DNA from 3 places in the Lentzea sp. NPDC058436 genome. Region 3 is predicted to be linked to each of the others. Evidence: riboswitches for the same ligand, from Rfam matches in the RefSeq annotation. Region 3 holds a riboswitch; each other region holds the start of a gene.
The links. Region 3 has a riboswitch for cobalamin ahead of cobN (cobaltochelatase subunit CobN). Riboswitches for the same ligand answer to the same signal wherever they lie in the genome.
Positions count from the first base shown of each region.

Region 1: another riboswitch for cobalamin. It lies ahead of ACFWN2_RS02750 (ribonucleoside-diphosphate reductase subunit alpha); the one in region 3 lies ahead of cobN (cobaltochelatase subunit CobN).
Region 2: another riboswitch for cobalamin. It lies ahead of ACFWN2_RS45850 (FecCD family ABC transporter permease); the one in region 3 lies ahead of cobN (cobaltochelatase subunit CobN).

Region 1 is NZ_JBHXLF010000001.1:652,983-659,680, forward strand. Features, by position in the region: gene ACFWN2_RS02730 (siderophore-interacting protein) at 1-199, shown strand, start outside; gene ACFWN2_RS02735 (MFS transporter) at 196-1,704, shown strand; gene ACFWN2_RS02740 (DUF3500 domain-containing protein) at 1,728-2,807, shown strand; gene ACFWN2_RS02745 (TetR/AcrR family transcriptional regulator) at 2,856-3,446, shown strand; cobalamin riboswitch at 3,581-3,789, shown strand; gene ACFWN2_RS02750 (ribonucleoside-diphosphate reductase subunit alpha) at 3,902-6,244, shown strand; gene ACFWN2_RS02755 (ribonucleotide-diphosphate reductase subunit beta) at 6,241-6,698, shown strand, end outside.
Region 2 is NZ_JBHXLF010000042.1:1,029-7,726, forward strand. Features, by position in the region: gene ACFWN2_RS45845 (ABC transporter ATP-binding protein) at 1-723, opposite strand, end outside; gene ACFWN2_RS45850 (FecCD family ABC transporter permease) at 723-1,745, opposite strand; cobalamin riboswitch at 1,779-1,926, opposite strand; gene ACFWN2_RS45855 (YciI family protein) at 2,008-2,427, shown strand; gene ACFWN2_RS45860 (3-isopropylmalate dehydrogenase) at 2,493-3,530, opposite strand; gene ACFWN2_RS45865 (S8 family serine peptidase) at 3,820-6,698, opposite strand, start outside.
Region 3 is NZ_JBHXLF010000003.1:770,265-776,962, reverse strand. Features, by position in the region: gene cobM (precorrin-4 C(11)-methyltransferase) at 1-732, shown strand, start outside; gene ACFWN2_RS17320 (cobalt-precorrin-6A reductase) at 729-1,496, shown strand; gene ACFWN2_RS17315 (precorrin-2 C(20)-methyltransferase) at 1,468-2,919, opposite strand; gene ACFWN2_RS17310 (precorrin-8X methylmutase) at 2,916-3,536, opposite strand; gene ACFWN2_RS17305 (hypothetical protein) at 3,533-4,528, opposite strand; cobalamin riboswitch at 4,537-4,670, shown strand; gene cobN (cobaltochelatase subunit CobN) at 4,706-6,698, shown strand, end outside.

The DNA of each region.
Region 1 (6,698 bases), on a different contig from region 3:
CCTGGTCGCCGCACTGGTGAGCAGGTCTTCCGCCGGCACCTTCCTGTGGGCGGCGGGGGAGTCCGGGATCGTCGCCCCGCTGCGCCGTCACCTGCAGGACGCCGGTGCCGACCGGACGGCCTTCGACGTGTCCGGGTACTGGCGGCTCGGCCGGGCCGGAAGCGGTGACCGGGACAAGAAGGCGGAGGGCGCGTCGTGACCGGCGTGCTCAGCGAACCGCACACCGTCACGCGCAGACGCGAGAATCTCGTGCTGGCCGCCGTGAGCGTCTGCACGGTGCTGGTCGTCGGCTTCGTCGCCGCCATCAACCTCGCCGTGCCGATGCTGGCGGCGAGCGCGCTGCACCCGGACTCGTCGCAGCTGCTGTGGATCGTGGACGCCTACGTGGTCGTGTTCGCCTGCCTGGTGATTCCCGGCGGCGCGTTCGGGGATCGCTTCGGGCGCAAGGGAACCCTGCTGACCGGCCTGGTGGTCTTCGCGCTCGGCGCGGTCGTGTCGGCGTTGTCCACCGGCCTGCCGGTCATGCTCTCCGGACGTGTCCTCTCCGGACTCGGTGCCGCGCTGGTGCTGCCCAACTGCGTCGGTGTCCTCGTGCACGCGACGAGGCCCGAACGCCGGCGTGGCGCGCTCGCACTCTGGGGCGCCATCAGCGGGATCGGCGGCGTTCTCGGGAACACCGGTGGTGCGGCGCTGCTCAGCACCGGCCGCTGGCAGACGCTCTTCTGGGGCGTCGTGCCGTTCGCGCTGGTCTGCGTCGCCGCGATCGCCGCCCTCGCCGGAACCAGTCCGCGCACCTTCCGGCGCCTCGATCCGGCGGGAACGCTGCTGCTGGTCGCCACGTCCGTGGTGCTGCTCGTCGGCATCATCGAAGCACCGGAGGTCGGCTGGGACAGCGCGCTGGTGCTCGGCGCCTTCGTGCTCGCCGGGGTGCTGGCCGTGGTCTGGGTGCTGGTCGAGCTGCGGGTCGAGCACCCGGTGCTGGATCCACGCCTGTTCCGCGGACGGCTGCTCGCCGGCGCGAGCCTGGGCATGCTCGTGACCTGGTTCGGCAGCTTCGGCCTGTTCTACCTCAACGCATCGCTCCTGCAGTACGGCAGGGGATTCCCCGTTCTCCTGGCGGGACTCGCCACCCTGCCGCTCGCCGGGCCGATCCTGCTCGGCACGCGGTTCCTCCCTCGCCTGGTCACCCGCGTGGGCGTTCCGCTGATCCTCGGCGGGGGCTTTCTCGCGATCTGCACGGGACTTGTGGGACTGTCGTTCGCGACCAGGCAGTCGTTCGGCTTCTACGCCTTCTGGCTGGTGGTCGTGGGCATCGGGTTCGCCCTGGCGCTGCCCACGCTCACGTCCGAGCTGACCGCAGGGCTGCCGCCCGAACAGGCCGGAGTCGCGGGAGGTCTGCAGTCGGCGACCCGCGAACTGGGCAGCGCGCTCGGGATCGCGGTGGTCGGCACCATCGCCGTGGTGAGCTTCTCCGCTCACCTTCCCCTTGCGCTGCAATCACTTGATCCGCTGCCACGCACCGTGGCGTCCGCGCTGAGCGCTGCGCCGTGGGAGCACAACGGGATCATCGACGCCTTCGTCACGGGCGGGAGCACCGCCCTGCGGATCGGTGCGGGGATCACCCTCGTCACGGGCGCGATCGTCGTGGCGCTCATCTCCAGGCCGGGGAACCTCGCCCGCAGGGCGTCCAGCTCGGCCTCCTGAACAACACGAAGAGGAACACCACCATGACCAGAGCCGGAAAGAGCCGTTCGTTGGCGGCGGTTCCCGTCCTGTTCCTGAGCGCCTGCGGGTTGCTTCCACCGTCCACTCCGGACACGAGCCCGGCCGCGCCTCCCCGCGCGTCCGCCCCGCACGGGCAGGCGTACCCGCAGCTGCTCGCCCGCGCCGGCGAGTTCCGGGCGCTGCTGTCCGAACAGCAACGGGCCCAGCTCCACCAGCCCTACACGTTCGAGAACGCGGCGCGCTGGCACACCTACCCGCAGGCGGACCTCCACGAGGACGGCCGCCTCGGCCTCGACCTCGGCACGCTGTCCGAACAGCAGTGGGAGAGCCTGCACGTCCTGCTGGCGACCGCGATGGGCTCGGCTCCGAACCAGGGAGCGGACCAGCTGCGTCAGCACCTCATCGCCGACGACCACCTGCACAGCATCGGCGCCGGTGACGCGTACGGCCGCGGTCACTTCCGCTTGGCGTTCCTGGGAGAACCGTCCGAGACAGGACTGTGGCAGCTGCAGTTCGGCGGACACCACACAGCGGTCACCAACACCTACCGCGACGGCAGGCTCATCGGTGCCACGCCGTCGTTCCGCGCGATCGAGCCACGCGCCCCGTTCGAGTACCAGGGCACCACGTACGAACCCGAGGGCGAGGAGCTGCGCGCGTTCCAGGCGATGCTCGGATCCCTGACGCAGAACCAGAAGGACGCGGCCGAGCTGCGGAGCGGCCACCTGCTTCTCGGACCGGGCAACGACTGGAAGTTCCCGGACCGCCGGGAAGGCGTCCCCGTCGCCTCGCTCGACGCGGGCCAGCGGGACCTCGTGATCGCCGCGATCAGGACCTACGTGGGCGACGTCGACGACGTCAGCGCCGCGGCGATCATGGCCAAGTACGAACGAGAACTCGACGCGACGCACATCGCCTGGAGCGGCTCCACCGCCCTGAACGACACCGGCGACTACGTGCGCATTGACGGCCCTTCCCTGTGGCTGGAACTGCAACTCGAAGGCGGGTGGTCGACGGACGAACCACACCCGCACTCGGTGTGGAGGGACCGGGTGACCGACTACGGCGGCACCCGTCCGTGAGCGGCGCCGAGACCGATTCGGCCCACGCTGTCTCGGTATGCTGCCGCCATGGGTGAGGACAGGCAGCGGGTCGGCCGGCCGCGCAGTGAACAGGCGCGCACCGCGATCCTGCACGCGGTCGACGACCTGCTCGTCGAGGTCGGTTACGCGGCCCTGACGATGAAGGGGATCGCGGAACGAGCGGGCGTCGGCCGCCAGACCGTGTACCGCTGGTGGTCGACCAAGGCGGAGGTCCTGTTCGAGGCGGCGATCACCGATGCCGTCGAGGAGCTCACGAAACCGCCCCAGGCCACGCTTCTCGACGACGTGAGCACGTATCTTGAGGCTGTAGAAGGCTTTCTGACCGGGTCGCACGCCGGCACCGCGTACCGCGCGTTGCTGGGCGAGGCGCAGCACGACCCGGAGGTGGCGCGGCTCGTCGGTTCGGCGGCGCTGTTCGACGGACCGTCGCGCGCGGTGCTGGAACGCGGCATCAGCCGGGGTGAGCTTCCGCCAGGGACTCCGCTCGACGCGGCGATGGCGGTGCTGACCGGGCCGGCGTTCTACCTGGGGCTGACCGGCGCGGCCGTGCCCGGCGGCTCGGTGCGGGCCTTCGCGCCGGCACTGGTCGCCGCCGTCCGTGAGCTGGCGGCCGACTGAGCCACCGACGCTCCACGACGGCTGCCGAACCGCGCCCGGTCGTGATCACCGGTTCCCGCGCGTGATCGTTTGGAGCTGCTCCAACCGGGCGACACGCCCACTAGATGTAGTTGCGGATGGCTCGACCGCACCCATGTATGGTGCTCGCAGCTGGTTCGGCCGATCATCCAGATCGGTCGTCGCAAGAGGGAACCCGGTGTGAATCCGGGACTGCCCCGCAGCGGTGAACGGGAACGAAAGCCGTCAGAAGCACTGGACGCGAAACGTCTGGGAAGCGACGGCCGGTAGGAGCCACCAGGCGTGCCCGCGAGTCCGAAGACCTGCCAGCGCCCCGCACGTGCCCACACGTGCGGGAGTCCGAGGCCCCGAGGGAGGGCGGGAGGACGTGGCGGTCGCGCGCGCCCGTTCGCTCCTCGCTGTCCTCGTGGTCACACCTAGCTCGCGAGGAGAGAGCAGTGACGGCGGTCGACACGGTCACCACCACTATGCGCGTCAAGAAACGCAACGGTTCGCTCGAACCGGTTGACCTGAACAAGATCGTGCGCGCGGTGGAGCGCTGCACGGTCGGTCTGCACGACGTGGATCCGCTCCGGGTCGCCACCAAGACGATCAGCGGCCTCTACGACGGCGCGACCACCGAGGAGCTGGACAAGCTCTCGATCCAGACCGCCGCCGCGCTGGTCTCGGAGGAGCCCGAGTACTCGAAGCTCGCCGCCGGGCTGCTGGCCGCCTTCATCGAGAAGGAGGTGCGCCGGACCGGCATCCAGTCCTTCAGCCAGAGCATCGCGCTCGGCCACGCCGAGGGCCTGATCGGCGACGCGACCGCGAAGTTCGTGGCCGCCAACGCCCGCAAGCTCGACGACGCCATCGACCTCGACGGCGACCGGCGGTTCGAGTACTTCGGCCTGCGCACGGTCTACGACCGCTACCTGCTGCGCCACCCTTCCAGGCGGACCGTCATCGAGCAGCCGCAGTACTGGCTGCTGCGCGTCGCGTGCGGCCTCTCGCACACCGCGGCCGAGGCCATCGACTTCTACCGGCTGATGTCGTCGCTGGCGTACCTGCCCAGCTCGCCGACCCTGTTCAACTCCGGCACGCAGCACACCCAGATGTCCTCGTGCTACCTGCTCGACTCCCCGAAGGACGAGCTGGAGTCGATCTACGACCGGTACAAGCAGATCGCCCGGCTGTCGAAGTTCGCCGGCGGCATCGGCGTCCAGTGGTCGCGGGTGCGTTCGAGGGGTGCGCTGATCCGCGGCACGAACGGCCACTCCAACGGCATCGTGCCGTGGCTGCGCACGCTCGACGCATCGGTCTCGGCGGTCAACCAGGGCGGCCGCCGCAAGGGCGCCGCCTGCGTGTACCTGGAGACGTGGCACCCGGACGTCGAGGAGTTCCTGGAGCTGCGCGACAACACCGGTGAGGACGCGCGCCGCACGCACAACCTCAACCTGGCCAACTGGATCCCCGACGAGTTCATGCGCCGCGTCGAGGCCGACCAGGACTGGTCGCTGTTCGACCCGGACGAGGTCCCGGAGCTGGTCGACCTGTGGGGCGACGAGTTCGACCGCGCCTACCGCGGCGCGGAGGAGGCCGGTCGTGCCGTGCGCACGGTCAAGGCTCGTGACCTCTACGGACGGATGATCCGCACGCTCGCCCAGACCGGCAACGGCTGGATGACGTTCAAGGACACCGCGAACCGCACGAGCAACCAGACCGCGTCGCCGTCCAACGTCATCCACCTGTCGAACCTGTGCACGGAGATCCTCGAGGTCACCAGCGACGAGGAGACCGCGGTCTGCAACCTCGGCTCGGTCAACCTCGGCGCCCACGTCGAGGGCTCCGGCATCGACTGGGACCGGCTGCGCTCCACGGTCCGCACCGCGGTCGTGTTCCTCGACCGCGTGATCGACATCAACTACTACCCGACCGAGCAGGCGGCGCGCTCCAACCCGCGCTGGCGCCCGGTGGGCCTTGGTGTCATGGGCCTGCAGGACGTGTTCTTCAAGCTGCGCCTGCCGTTCGACTCACCGGAGGCGCGCGAGCTGTCGACGCGCATCGCCGAGGAGATCTACCTGACGGCGCTGGAGTCGTCGGCGGAGCTGGCCTCGTCGGCGGGCGCGCACCCGGCGTTCGCGGAGACCCGTGCCGCCAAGGGAGATCTGCAGCCCGACCTGTGGGGCGTCACGCCCACGCAGACCGAGCGGTGGAGCGCCCTGCGTGAACGCGTCAGCGAGCACGGCCTGCGCAACTCGCTGCTGATCGCCATCGCGCCGACCGCGACGATCGCCTCGATCGCCGGCTGCTTCGAGTGCATCGAGCCGCAGGTGTCGAACACGTTCAAGCGCGAGACGCTGTCCGGTGAGTTCCTGCAGATCAACTCCTACCTGGTGCGCGAGCTGAAGTCGCGCGGCCTGTGGACTGAGGCGATCCGCAACCGGCTCAAGCAGGACGACGGTTCCGCGCAGGGTCTGGTCGAACTGCCGGAGGACGTGCGCTCGCTGTTCCGCACCGCCTGGGAGCTGCCGCAGAAGGCGCTGATCGAACTGGCCGCCGCGCGCGGCCCGTACATCGACCAGAGCCAGTCGCTGAACCTGTTCGTCGCCTCGCCGACGATCGGCAAGCTCTCCTCGATGTACCTCTACGCCTGGAAGGCCGGGCTCAAGACCACGTACTACCTGCGCTCCCGCCCCGCGACGCGCATCCAGCAGGCGACCGTCGCCGTCCCGACCGTCACGTCGGACGAAGCGATCGCCTGTTCCCTCGAAAACCCCGAAGCATGTGAGGCCTGCCAGTGACCGCGCTCTCCAGCACCGCCCGCAAGAACGCCCTGCTCGACCCCGGCATGGACCTCACCCTGCGGCCCATGCGCTACCCGCTGTTCTACGAGCGCTTCCGCGACGCGATCAAGAACACCTGGACCGTCGAGGAGGTCGACCTCCACTCGGACCTCGCCGACCTGAACAAGCTCTCCGAGGCCGAACGGCACCTGGTCAACCGCCTCGTCGCGTTCTTCGCGACCGGCGACACGATCGTCGCGAACAACCTGGTCCTGAACCTCTACGAGCACGTCAACGCGCCGGAGGCCCGCCTCTACCTGTCGCGGCAGCTGTTCGAGGAGGCCGTGCACGTCCAGTTCTACCTGACGCTGCTCGACACCTACCTGCCCGACGAGAACGACCGGGCCGACGCGTTCGCCGCCGTCGAGACCATCCCGTCGATCCGCGCCAAGGCCGAGTTCTGCTACAAGTG
Region 2 (6,698 bases), on a different contig from region 3:
GTCGAACAGGAGCTGGGGAACTCCCGTTGTCGGGTGCCGCACTACGTGCGCGGTGACGTGGAAAACCTTGGCCATCAGTTCCGGGACGAGGACCTCCGCCGGGGTGCCGGAGGCGACCAGCCGTCCCTCGTCGAGCACGTGCAGGCGGTCGCAGTAGGACGCGGCGAGGTTCAGGTCGTGCAGGACGGTGAGCACGGTGATGCCCAGGCCTCGCGCCAGGGCGAGCACCTCCAGCTGGTGCCGGATGTCGAGGTGGTTGGTCGGCTCGTCCAGCACGAGCACGCGAGGTTCCTGGGCCAGTGCGCGGGCGATGAGCACGCGCTGGCGTTCGCCGCCGGAGAGACTCAGGAAGCTGCGTGAGGCGAGGTGCGCGACGTCCACTGTGTCCAGTGCGTCGCCCACCACGCGCCGGTCGCGGGCGGAGTCGCGTTCGTGCGGCAGGCGGCCCATCTCCACGACCTCGGCGACCGTGAAGTCGAACTCGACCTGCGACTCCTGCGACAGGGCCGCGAGGTCGCGGGCGATGTGCTGTCGCTTGTGGACGTTCTCGCCGTCGATCAGCACGGCGCCCGAGTCCGGCTTCAGGGCGCGGTAGACGCAGCGCAACGTCGTGGACTTGCCGCTGCCGTTCGGGCCGACGATGCCGACGACCTCGTCGCAGGCCTGCAGGGTGATGTCCGTGATGATGCCGCGGACCGTGACGTGGTCGATGTCGACGCGCATCAACGTCCTCCGAACACGTAGGTCTTGCGGCGCATGAGGAAGATGAAGCACGGCACGCCGATCGCGGCCGTGATGACGCCGAGCGGCAGCTCCTCGGGCGCCGCGAGCATCCGGGCGGCCACGTCGACCCAGACCAGGAACGACGCTCCGGCGAGCGGTGCGAGCGGGAGGACCTTGCGGTGGTCCGCGCCCACGACCATGCGGGTGAGGTGCGGCAGCATCAGCCCGACGAAGCCCACCGCGCCGCTGACCGCCACGAGCACGCCCGTGATGCCCGCGGTGACGATGAAGAGGTGCGTGCGGAACCGGTTGACCGGCACGCCGAGCGTCGTCGCGGTCTCGTCGCCCATCGCCAGCGCGTTCAGCTGCCGGGCCCTGGTCATCAGGTACGCGATGCCGAGTGCCGTCACGACGGCGGCGATCGGCAACGACGTCCAGCTCGCGCCACCGAGGCTGCCGAGCAGCCAGAACATGGCCGACCGCGCCGCCTCCCCGTGCGGCGCCTGGAACACCAGCAGCATCGCCACGGCGGAGAACCCGTACGCCAGCGCGGTTCCGGTCAGGACCAGCCGCAACGGTGTGAGCCCTCGGCTCGTGCGCGCGGTGATGTAGACCAGGGCCGTGGCGCCGAGACCCGTCACGAACGCGCCGACCGACAGCGCGTAGACGCCGAGACCGGACAGCACGCCGAGCGTCGCCACGGCCGTCGCGCCCACGCTCGCGCCCGACGAGATGCCGAGCACGTACGGGTCGGCGAGGGCGTTGCGGACCATCGCCTGGATCGCGACGCCGACCGTGCTCAGGCCCGCGCCCACGACCGCCGCCAGCAGGACGCGGGGCAGCCGGATGTCCCAGACGATGTGGTACTGCCCGACGAGGTCCGCGGGGATCGTGCCGCCGCGCAGGGCCTCCCAGAGCAGCTCGACCGTGACGTCGAACGGAACGGAGACGGGGCCGAGCGCCACGCCCGCGACGATGCTGACGACGAGCACGCCGACGAGCGCGCTGATCTTGGAGATCACTGATGCCCTTCCCGCAGTCCACGGCAGGAGTTGGTTCCTCGGTCCACCGTGCACGGGTGTTCGGGCTCGTCCCCCCGCCCAGGGGGACCTACCGTTGCGGGTCAGCGCCGGACTTCGACCGGTCTTCCCCCACGCACGACTTCGGTGACCCTACCTGCGAAAACAGGAAGTTCGAAAATTTTCCGGGTGTGATGTCGATCCGGCACCGCGCCCGTTCGACCTCTGGACGTCAGCGAACGAGACACGAACGAGGAGACACACCGTGAAGTACATGCTGATCATGCGCGCCACCGACGAGGCCTTCGAGAACATGGGCGAGTTCGACTTCGACAAGATGCTGGAGACGGTCGGCGCGTTCAACGACGAGCTCATCCGCGCCGGTGTGCTGCTGGCCGCCGAGGGCCTCTCCGACCCGTCCGAGGGCGTCGTCGTCGACTACTCCTCCGAGCCGGCGGTCATCACGGACGGCCCGTACGGCGAGACCAAGGAGCTGTTCAACGGCTTCTACCTGCTCAACGTCGCCTCGATCCAGGAAGCGGTCGAGTGGGCGAAGCGCATGCCGATGGCCGGGCCGGGCTTCAAGACCGAGATCCGCCGCGTGCCGACGATCGACGAGTTCCCGCAGGACAACGAGTGGATCCAGAAGGAGCGCGCGTGGCGTGAGGCCAACGGCCAGCTCTGACCAGCGCTGAGAAACGCCGAAGCCCGGCCGGGAAGATCCCGGCCGGGCTTCAAAACGTCTGAACCTCAGCCCGTGCGGACGTTCGACGACACGAGTGCCGCGAGACGGTCGCCGATGGCGTAGGTGGCCCCAGGCGACTGGTGGTCCCTGGTCGCGAGATCAAAGGCCACGGAGGCCTCGATCCGGCGCGCCGACTCGTGCTCGCCCAGGTGGTCGAGCAGCAGCGCGACCGACAGCACGGCGGCCGTCGGGTCCGCGATGCCCTGGCCCGCGATGTCCGGCGCCGAACCGTGCACCGGCTCGAACATCGACGGGTTGCGACGCGTGACGTCCATGTTCCCCGACGCGGCCAGGCCGATGCCACCCGTGACGGCGGCGGCGAGGTCGGTCAGGATGTCGCCGAACAGGTTGTCCGTGACGATCACGTCGTAGCGGCCCGGGTCGGTGACCAGGTGGATGGTCGCCGCGTCCACGTGCTGGTAGGCCACGGTGACGTCCGGGTGCTGCAGCGAGACCTCCTCCACGACGCGCGACCACAACGAGCCGGCGTGCGTGAGGACGTTCGTCTTGTGCACCAGCGTCAGGTGCCGGCGCTGGCGGTTCGAGGCACGCGCGAACGCGTCCCTGACCACCCGCTCGACGCCGAACGAGGTGTTCAGCGAGACCTCGGTGGCGATCTCGTGCGGCGTGTCCTTGCGGAGCAGGCCGCCGTTGCCCGCGTACGGGCCCTCGGTGCCCTCGCGCACCACCACCATGTCGATCTCCGGCGGGTCCGCGAGCGGGCTGCGGACACCGGGGTAGAGACGAGCAGGGCGGAGGTTCACGTGGTGGTCGAGCTCGAAGCGCAGCCGCAGCAGCAGCCCGCGCTCCAGAATTCCGCTCGGCACCGACGGGTCGCCGACCGCGCCGAGCAGGATCGCGTCGTGCTGGCGAAGCTCCCCCAGCACCGACTCGGGCAACAACTCTCCCGTGGCGTGCCAGCGCGCCGCGCCGAGGTCGTAGCGAGTGATCTCGGCCGCCGGAACGACCTCTCCGAGGACCTTCAGGGCCTCAGCGATGACCTCGGGCCCGATCCCGTCTCCTGGGATCACTGCGAGCCGCATCCACACACCTCCCAGGTGTCAGTCCCCAATTGGTGGGACTATTTTCCTCACGCGAAAGGCTACCGGCATCGCGGGCGCTCACCGCATGCCGGACACCCCATCGGGGTGTTATCTCCCGTACTGCGGGACACCCACACGGCCTATACCCCACTTTCGGGTGTCACTCGACCGCAGGAACGGGGTCGCGTCAAGGGGTGACGGCAGGCAGTTCCGGACCGTGACGTGCCGAGAGGCCCGGCTCTCCGAGGGAGAACCGGGCCTCTCGTGAAACATCCGACCTGGCGGGCTACTAGTAGGCGCCGCCCCGGCCGCTCGACTTCACCGTGACGACCGACGCGCGGTCACCGTTGGCATTGTGGTGGTTGAGGACCAGCAGGCCCTCGGACTTGTCGGCCTTCAGCGCGGCCTCGTCCTTGTTCACCACGAGCGCGGTGCCCGGCTTCGCGACGTACGAGAGCGCCGCGTCGCCGCCGCCCTGCGCCCACAGACCCGGCTTGAGCGGGTCGAAGGACAGGTTGCGGTCGATCACGTCGATCAGCTTGTTCGCGTTGCCCGGCGCCACGTAGTAGCCCGCGGTGCCCACGACGTACGACAGGCGCGCCGTGTCCTTCGTCGCGTCGATGCCGAGTGCGCTCAGCAGCACCGGCAGGACGACGACGTTGGTGTCCTGGACGTTCGCGTCGACGTCGCCGAACAGGCCGTTCACGCCCTGGATGTCGACGGTCTCGCCCGTCTTCAGGTCCACGGTGGACGCGACCAGCAGGTCGGTGTCGGTCAGGCGGGTGGCGAACACCTCGAAGTCCGCGGTGCCGTCACCGTTGGTGTCGATGTCGACGAACGGAATGGTGTTCTTGCCCAGGTTGTACCAGTTGCCCCAGGTCGCGACACCGAACGCGAGCAGCGCCTCCTCGGGCTTGCCCTGCGCCTTGGCGAGCGGGGCCGTGGAGGCCGCGCCGACGTAGCGGAGGTCGCCGCCCTTGGCGGTCTCGTTGAGCGCGCAGTTCTCGGTGACGTTGCGGCGGCAGTCGCGCAGCTTCGGCGACTGGGCCTGCAGTTCGAGAACGCTGACCAGCGAGCGGTAGGCCTGCGAGCCCGAGCCCTGGTCGATGCCCTTGCCGGTCAGGTTCAGCACGGCCTGCTTGTCGTTGCCGCGGAACTTGAGGCTGGACGCGGTGTTGATGTCCGCGACCGGCTTCGGCGCCGAGTACACCGACAGGCGCAGCGGCACCGTGGCGCCGGCGGTCGGCGTGAACGTCACGCGACCGGAGGCGTCCGCGAGGAACTGCCGCGGCACGTCGAGCTGGAGCGGCTCGACCGTCGAGTCGACCGTCTTGCGCAGGGCCTTCGGGTCGGTGATCTTCAGGGTGACCTTGACGCGCGCGATGCCGCGCGGGCTCAGCTTCACCTTGTCCTGCGAGAGCACGTAGCTCACGCCGGGGATCGTCGTGGCCGCGGTGTAGCCGACCTTGTACTCCACGGACTTCGTGGACTTGTTGACGATCTTGATGGTCTTGGACAGCGAGACCGGCTTCGAGACCTCGACGACGCCGAAGTTCGCGCTGACGTAACCGTTGTCCTCCTCGACGTACGCGAGGACCTGGTTGTCGATCGCGGACTTGCCGTCCACGCGGCCGGTGCCGACCCGGTTGGGGGCGAAGGTCTTGCCGTTCTCCTTCACGTCCGCACCGGCGGTGTTCATGATCGAGGCCTTGACCTCCTCGAGCGTCCAGTCCGGGTGCGCCTGGCGGACCAGGGCGGCGATGCCGGCGACGTGCGGGGACGCCATCGACGTACCGGAGATCACCAGGCGGTCGTTGCCGGAACCGACGGCGGTCGACGAGATCGTGTCACCGGGGGCTGCGACGTCCGGCTTGATCGACTGGCCGCGGGTGCCGCGGCTGGTGAACGAGCTCGGAGTGTCCGAAATGGACTGGTCGTACGTCGGCGTCGAGGTGCGCAGGTCACCCGCGAGGCGGACGACCAGCGTGCCCGCGTCGAGCGCCGGGCGGACCGCCGCGGTGGCCGAGCCGGTGAACTGGAACATCGGGATGGCCGCGTTGCCCGCGATGCCCGCCGCGAAGTTCTCCAAAGTGGACGACAGGAGCACGCCCTGACCGCCCGCGGCCTGCACGTTGTTCGCGCGGGCGGCCGAACCACAGCGGCGCGTCGCGTCGTTGTCGTCCCACTCCAGCCACACGAACTTGCCCGCGACGTTGTCGGTGATCGCGACGCAGCCGTCGGTGTTGCCCGCCTGGGTCACCTTGGCGACCGGCAGTTCCTTGTTGTAGCCGAGGTAGCCGGTGAAGCTCTGGCTGTACTGACCGGGCTTGAGGCCCTGGCCCTTGACCTCGGCGCCGTCGCGCAGCACGTACGAGTCGCGCGTGGAGGCGACGGTCAGCGCCTCGGGCGTGTTGCCCGGCGAGCCGCCGATGTCGTAGAGGTCGCCGCCGTTGCCCGCGGAGAAGACCGGCATGACGCCGACCTTGTACAGCTTCTTGACGAACAGGCTGTCGGGGTCGTCCGGGGCGCCGTAGTCGGAGCCGAGCGACAGGTTGACCACGTCGAGGTGGTCGGAGAAGTCGCCGTCGCCGTCGGGGTCGAGCGACCAGTCGAGCGCCTGCGAGGTGACGTTGGTCGAGCCGTCGCAGCCGAAGACCTTGAGCGCGAAGATCTGGGCCTTCGGCGCGGTGCCGGGACCGATCTTCATCTCGTTGAGCTTCGCGGCGTCGAGCTTGGTGTAGTCACCCTTGAACGTGCTGCCGTCGGCGTTCTCGCCGAAACCGGCCGTGGTGCCCGCGACGTGCGAGCCGTGGCCGTTGCAGTCGATCGGGTTGGGGTCGGGCTTCGGCGTGTTGATCGCCGGGTCGGTGCTCTCGCCGTCGTAGGTCTCACCGACGAAGTCGTAGCCGCCGACGACCTTGGCGGTCGGGAAGTTCGGGTCGGCCTTGGTCGGGTCGACGGCCTTGAACGCCTCGACCGTGCCGGGACCGCCGAAGTTCGCGTGCGTGTAGTCGACGCCGGTGTCGATGATGCCGACGCGGACGTCGTCACCGAGCTTGCCGTACTGCTGCCAGACGTTGAGCGTCCTGGTGAGCTGGACGGCGTTCGAGTTCTGGCGCTTCTTCGGCACGACCGGGTAGACGGCGAGGACGTCCTGGCGCTGGGCCA
Region 3 (6,698 bases):
CACTTCATCGGGGCCGGGCCGGGAGCGGCCGACCTGATCACGGTGCGGGGGCGGTCGCTGATCGAGTCGTCCCCGGTCTGCCTCTACGCCGGCGCGCTGGTGCCGGTGGAACTGCTGGACTTCTGCCCGCCGGGCGCGCGCAAGGTCGACACTGCGTCGCTGACGCTGGACGAGATCGTCGCCGAACTCGTCGCGGCCTCGGAGCAGGGGCTGGACGTGGCCCGGCTGCACTCCGGGGACCCGTCGGTGTTCAGCGCGATGGCCGAGCAGATGCGCCGGTTGGACGCGTTGGAGATCGCCTACGACGTGACGCCGGGGGTGCCGGCGTTCGCGGCGGCCGCGGCGTCGTTGCAGCGCGAGCTGACGGTGCCCGGTGTCGGGCAGACGGTGATCCTCACGCGGACCTCGCAGCGGGCCACGCCGATGCCGGAGGGTGAGGACCTGGACACGCTGGGTCGCAGCAACGCGACCCTCGTGCTGCACCTCGCCGTGCAACGGATCTCGGACGTCGTGGCGGAGCTCGTGCCGAACTACGGGCTCGACTGCCCGGTCGCGGTCGTCGCCTACGCCTCCCGCGAGGACGAGGTCGTGTTGCGGGGGACCCTGGACGACATCGCCGCGCAGGTCGAGGCCGCCGGGATCAGGCGGACCGCGGTGATCATCGTGGGGCGGGTGCTCGGGGCGACGCAGTTCCCGGACAGCCACCTGTACTCGGCCACGCGCGTTCGATGATCCTCATCCTCGGCGGGACGGGGGAGGCGCGGGAGCTGGCTCGGCGGGTGGTGCCGGAGGTGGGAGCGCACGCGGCCGGCACCCCGGACCTGACCACTCCCGCCGTGTTCCGCGGTCCGGTCGTCTCCTCCCTGGCGGGCAGGGTCAGCAGTCCCGCCCTTCCTCCCGGCGAAGTCCGCATCGGCGGCTTCGGCGGAGTCGCCGGGCTCGTGCAGTGGTTGCGCGACAACGATGTCCACGCCGTGGTCGACGCGACCCATCCGTTCGCGCGGCGAATCACCGCGAACGCCTTCGAGGCCTGCTCGCAGGCCGGTGTGCCGTTGCTGATCCTGCGGCGGCCGGGCTTCACGCCGCAGTCCGGCTGGCGGTGGGTCGACAGCGTGGCCGAGGCCGCACGCGAGCTGCCGGGGGAGCGGGTCTTCCTCACGACCGGGCGGCAGGACCTCGGCGAGTTCGCCGGGTGCCCGCAGTGGTTCCTGGCGCGGATGGTCGAGCCGCCGGAACCGCCTCTGCCGCAACGGATCGAGGTGCTGCTCTCGCGCGGACCGTTCACTGTGGACGGTGAGCTGGAGCTGATGCGGTCGCGGGAGATCGACGTGCTCGTCACCAAGGACAGCGGTGGTGCGATGACGTCGGCCAAGCTGGAGGCCGCGCGTCAGCTCGGGGTGCCGGTCGTGGTCGTGCGTCGGCCACCACTCCCACCTGCGGAAACGGTGGCCGACGTGGACGGCGCGCTCAGCTGGTTGGGTACCGCCGGGGCGTGAAGACGACGCCCTGGGGCGTCACGACCGTCTGCGACGAGCCGATGATCAGCAGGCAGCGCATGTCGATCGTGGCCGGGTCGAGTTCGCCGAGCGTGAGCACGCGGATCTCTTCCTCCGGGCCGCCGACGTCGCGTCCGACGACGATCGGCGTCTCCGGTGCGCGGTGCTGGAGCAGCAGGTCGCGCATGTCCGCCACCTGGTGCGTGCGGGCCTTCGACGCCGGGTTGTAGATCGCGATCACCAGGTCGGCCTTCGCGGTGGCGGTCAGGCGTTCGGCGATGACGTCCCACGGCTTGAGCCTGTCGCTCAACGAGATCACCGCGTAGTCGTGCCCGAGCGGTGCGCCCGCCTTGGCCGCCACGGCGTTCGCGGCCGTGACGCCGGGGATGACGCGCACCGGCACGTCCGCCGTCTCCGCCGCGACCTCCAGCACCGCCGTGGCCATGGCGAAGACGCCGGGGTCACCTGACGAGACGACGGCGACGCGGGCGCCCTTGCGGGCGAGGTCGAGGGCGAAGGCGGCGCGTTCCGACTCGACCTGGTTGTGCGAGGAGTGCCGGTTCTGGCCAGGGCGCTGGGGAACGCGGTTCAGGTAGGTGCTGTAGCCGACCAGTTCGTCGGCGGCCTCCAGCTCCTGGCGGGCCTGCGGGGTGAGCCAGGAGCGGTCGCCGGGACCGAGTCCGACGACCACGACCTCGCCCTTCGGCTTGGCGGGCTTGGACTGGCTCGGCAGCAGGGCCAGCGAGAAGTACGGGACGGTCTCGGGGTCGACGTCCGCCAGCGGCGACATCTTCTGCCTGCCGGTGGTGGCGCGTTCGACGTACCAGGCGCCGTCGAGTCGTCCGGACGCTTCGAGCGCCTCGCGGACGTTGCCGAAAGTGCGGCCCAGCTTGAGGATCGCGGCACTGTCGGTGTCGGCGAGACGGCTCGCGAGCTCGGCGGGCGGCAACGTGCCGGGCAGGATCGTGAGCACCTCGTCGCGTTCGACGAGCGGGGTGCCGAGGACCGCGCTCGCACCGCTCACCGACGTCACGCCGGGCACGACCTCCCACTCGTAGTGGTCTTTGAGGCGCTTGTGCATGTGCATGTAGGAGCCGTAGAAGAACGGGTCCCCGGCGGCGAGCACGACGACGTTCCGACCCGCGTCGAGGTGCGCGGCGAGCTTGCCGGCTGCCTCCTCGTAGAAGGTGTCGATCTCGCCCTGGTAGTCGTCGGTGTCCTCGGTGGTGACCGGGTAGACGAGCTGTTCCATGATCTGGCCGTCGCGGAAGTACGGCGCCGCGATGGTCTTCGCCACCGACCTGCCGTGCCGCGCGCTGTGGAACGCGACCACGTCGGCCTCGGTGATGAGTCGCGCGGCCTTGACCGTCACGAGTTCCGGGTCGCCGGGACCCAGGCCGACGCCGTAGAGCTTGCCCGTCATTCTTCCTCGCTCGCGATCGCGTTGATGGCCGCCGCCGTCATGGCACTGCCGCCGCGCCGGCCGCGCACCACGAGGTGCTCCAGATCCGTTGCGGCCAAAGCTTCCTTGGACTCCGCGGCCCCGATGAACCCGACGGGGATGCCGAGGATCGCGGCGGGACGCGGGGCCCCTTGGGCGATCAGGTCGAGGAGGTGGAACAACGCGGTGGGGGCGTTGCCGATCGCGATCACCGCGCCGTCGAACCGGTCCGCGAGCAGCTCCAGCGCCGCGGCGCTGCGCGTGTTGCCGATGCTCTTGGCCAGGTCCGGTGTGCGCGGATCTTGGAGGAGGCAAAGGACTTCGTTGTCCGCGGGCAGCCGCCGGCGGGTCACGCCGGACGCGACCATGTTGGCGTCGCACAGGATCGGCGCGCCGTCGCGTAGTGCCGCGCGGGCGTTCTGGACGACGTTCGGCGAGAACGCGACGTCCTGGGGGAGGTCGGTCATGCCGCACGCGTGGATCATGCGGACGACGACCTTCGCGACGTCGTCGGGGAACCGGGTGAGGTCCGACTCCGCGCGGATGGTGGCGAAGGACTGGCGGTAGATCTCCGCCCCGTCCCTGATGTACTGCGTCAACGGATCTCCTCGTAGCCGTCGCCGGTCGCGACGAACTCGATCACTTCGCCTGCGGGACGACCGCAGCGGCGGGCACAACCGGACCAGTGGACGGGCCGCCTGTGCGGGGTCCCGAGCCAGGCACGGGCGTCGGCGCGGACGTCGGACAGCGACTTCGCGCAGCCGGGGCGGCCGGTGCAGGCGCTGACGCCGTGCCAGGGGGAGGCCGGGTCGGTGATGAGGCCGGACGTGTCGGTGCCGGCGGGGACGACCAGGCCGCGCCACGGGGTCAGGCGCAGGCCGACGCCGGGGAGCTGACGCGCGTCGAGGCGACCGAGTGGGACCCCTGGGGTCAACGGTGAAGGTGCGACAGGTGTCACAGCCGGGGTGACGCGCGGGGCGTCGGTGGCGCCGAAGTGAGCGGTGATCTTTCGCACACCGTCGTCCACTTCGGACAGGCGCCAGGCCGGGCCGCGCAGCCGCTGGAAGAGGCGGGCGGCGGTGAGGACGGCGTCGACGGGGTCGGTCACGCGGACGCCGGTGTCGGCGCCGGCGAGGAGGAGGGAGAACGTGCCGTCCGGTGCGCTGACCAGGCCGAAGTCGCCGCCCAGCCCGCTCACCGAGGCGCCGATCGTGAGCAGGAAACGCCCTGGCAGCTCCGCCAGCGCCGGGTCCGCGCACAGTGCCGCGTCGATCTCGTCGACCAGCGCCTGGTTGTCCTCCAGCGGCGCCGCGATGATGTTGCGCATCCGCTCGTGCGTGGCCGACGGCAGCAGGCCCGCCGCGGCCAGTCGCGCGCCCAGCTCCACGCCGTCCGCCAGGCCCCTGATCTGGAGGTTCGCCCGCGAGGTCAGCTCCACCGAGCCGTTCCCGAGCTCCAACGCCGCCAGCCGCACGACGTCCCACTGAGCAGCGGGAAGAGTCCCACCCGGCACCCGGATGCGCGCCAGCCCGCCGTCGGCCGCCTGGTGCAGCTCGACGGCGCCGGGGCAGGCATCCGGGTGACTACGCATAGGTCGGACTGTAACCCGCCGGTTAGGGTGAGCCCGAACGACGAAGCGCAGGAGGAAGCCGGTGTGAATCCGGCGCGGTCCCGCCACTGTGACCAGCGAACCGCTGGGAGTCAGGAACTCTGCTTCGCCAGTCACCCGCAACCTGGGGCGAGGACCCCACGAGGGATGGAGCCCTGCGTGATCCTGCTGCTGTCGACCTCCGACACCGACCTGCTGTCGGCGCGTGCGAGCGGTGCCGAGTACCGGCTCGGCAACCCGGCGCGCACCACCGTCGAGGACCTTCCCGGGCTCGTCGACGGTGTCGACCTCGTCGTCGTGCGCATCCTCGGCGGCCGCCGGATGTGGGAGGAGGGGCTCGACTGGCTGCTCGCCTGCGGCCTGCCCGTGGTGGTGCTCGGCGGCGAGATGCAGCCCGACGCGGCGCTCATGGAGCTGTCGACGGTGGCAGGCGGCGTGTGCGCGGAGGCGCACCTCTACCTCGCGCACGGCGGCCCGGCGAACCTCACCGAGCTGCACAAGTTCCTCTCCGACACCGTGCTGCTGACCGGTCACGGCTTCGAGGCGCCCGCGGCCACCCCGAGCTGGGGCGTGCTGGAGCGCGAGACCACGCCGGAGAACGGTCCGACGGTCGCGGTCCTCTACTACCGCGCGCACCACGTCGCCGGGAACACGGCGTTCGTCCACGCGCTGTGCGACGCGATCGAGGCCAAGGGCGGTAAGGCACTGCCGGTCTTCTGCTCCTCGTTGCGCACCGCCGAGCCCGAGCTGCTCGACACGTTGCGCCAGGCCGACGCGCTCGTCGTGACCGTGCTCGCGGCGGGGGGCACGAACCCCGCCAAGGCGTCCGCCGGTGGTGACAACGACGCGTGGGACGTCGGTGCGCTCGCGGCTCTCGACGTGCCGATCCTGCAGGGGTTGTGCCTCACGTCGAGCCGCGAGACGTGGGACGAGAACGACGACGGACTGTCTCCTTTGGACACCGCGACCCAGGTCGCGATCCCCGAGTTCGACGGCCGGATCATCACGGTCCCGTTCTCCTTCAAGGAGATCGACGAGGACGGCCTCACGATCTACGTCGCCGACCCGGAACGGGCGCTGCGCGTCGCGGGCATCGCCGTGCGGCACGGCCGGTTGCGCCACATCCCGGTCGCCGAGCGCAAGGTCGTCGTGATGCTGTCGGCGTACCCGACCAAGCACTCGCGCATCGGCAACGCGGTCGGGCTCGACACGCCCGCGTCGACCGTCCGGCTGCTGAAGGCCATGCGGGAGCACGGGTACGACATCGGTGACGAACTGCCGGGCGTCGACGAGCTCGACGGCGACAAGCTGATCCACGCGTTGATCGCCGCCGGTGGCCAGGACGCCGACTGGCTCACGCAGGAGCAGTTCGAGAGCAACCCGATCCGCATCGCCGCGGCCGACTACCGCGAGTTCCACGAGACGCTGCCCGAGGACTTCCGCGAGTCGATGCGGGAGCACTGGGGTGAGGCGCCCGGCTCGTTGTTCGTGGACTTCTCGAAGTCGAAGGACGGCGAGATCGTGCTGGCCGCGCTGCGGTCCGGCAACGTCGCGGTGATCGTGCAGCCGCCGCGCGGGTTCGGCGAGAACCCCATCGCGATCTACCACGACCCGGACCTGCCGCCGTCGCACCACTACCTCGCGGCGTACCGGTGGATCGAGTCGAACTTCGGCGCGGACGCGGTCGTGCACGTCGGCAAGCACGGCAACCTGGAGTGGTTGCCCGGCAAGACGGTCGGCATGTCGGCGTCCTGCGGCACGGACGCGGCGCTCGGCGACCTGCCGCTGATCTACCCGTTCCTCGTCAACGACCCCGGTGAGGGCACGCAGGCCAAGCGGCGTGCGCACGCCACGCTGGTCGACCACCTCGTGCCGCCGATGGCCCGCGCCGACAGCTACGGCGACATCGCGCGCCTGGAGCAGCTGCTCGACGAGTACGGGAACATCTCCGCGATGGACCCGGCCAAGGTGCCGGCCATCCGCGCGCAGATCTGGACGCTGATCAAGGCCGCGAAGCTCGACCACGACCTGGGCCTGGACGACCGGCCGCACGACGCGGAGTTCGACGAGTTCATCCTGCACGTCGACGGCTGGCTGTGCGAGGTCAAGGACGTCCAGATCCGCGACGGCCTGCACGTCCTCGGCGAGGCGC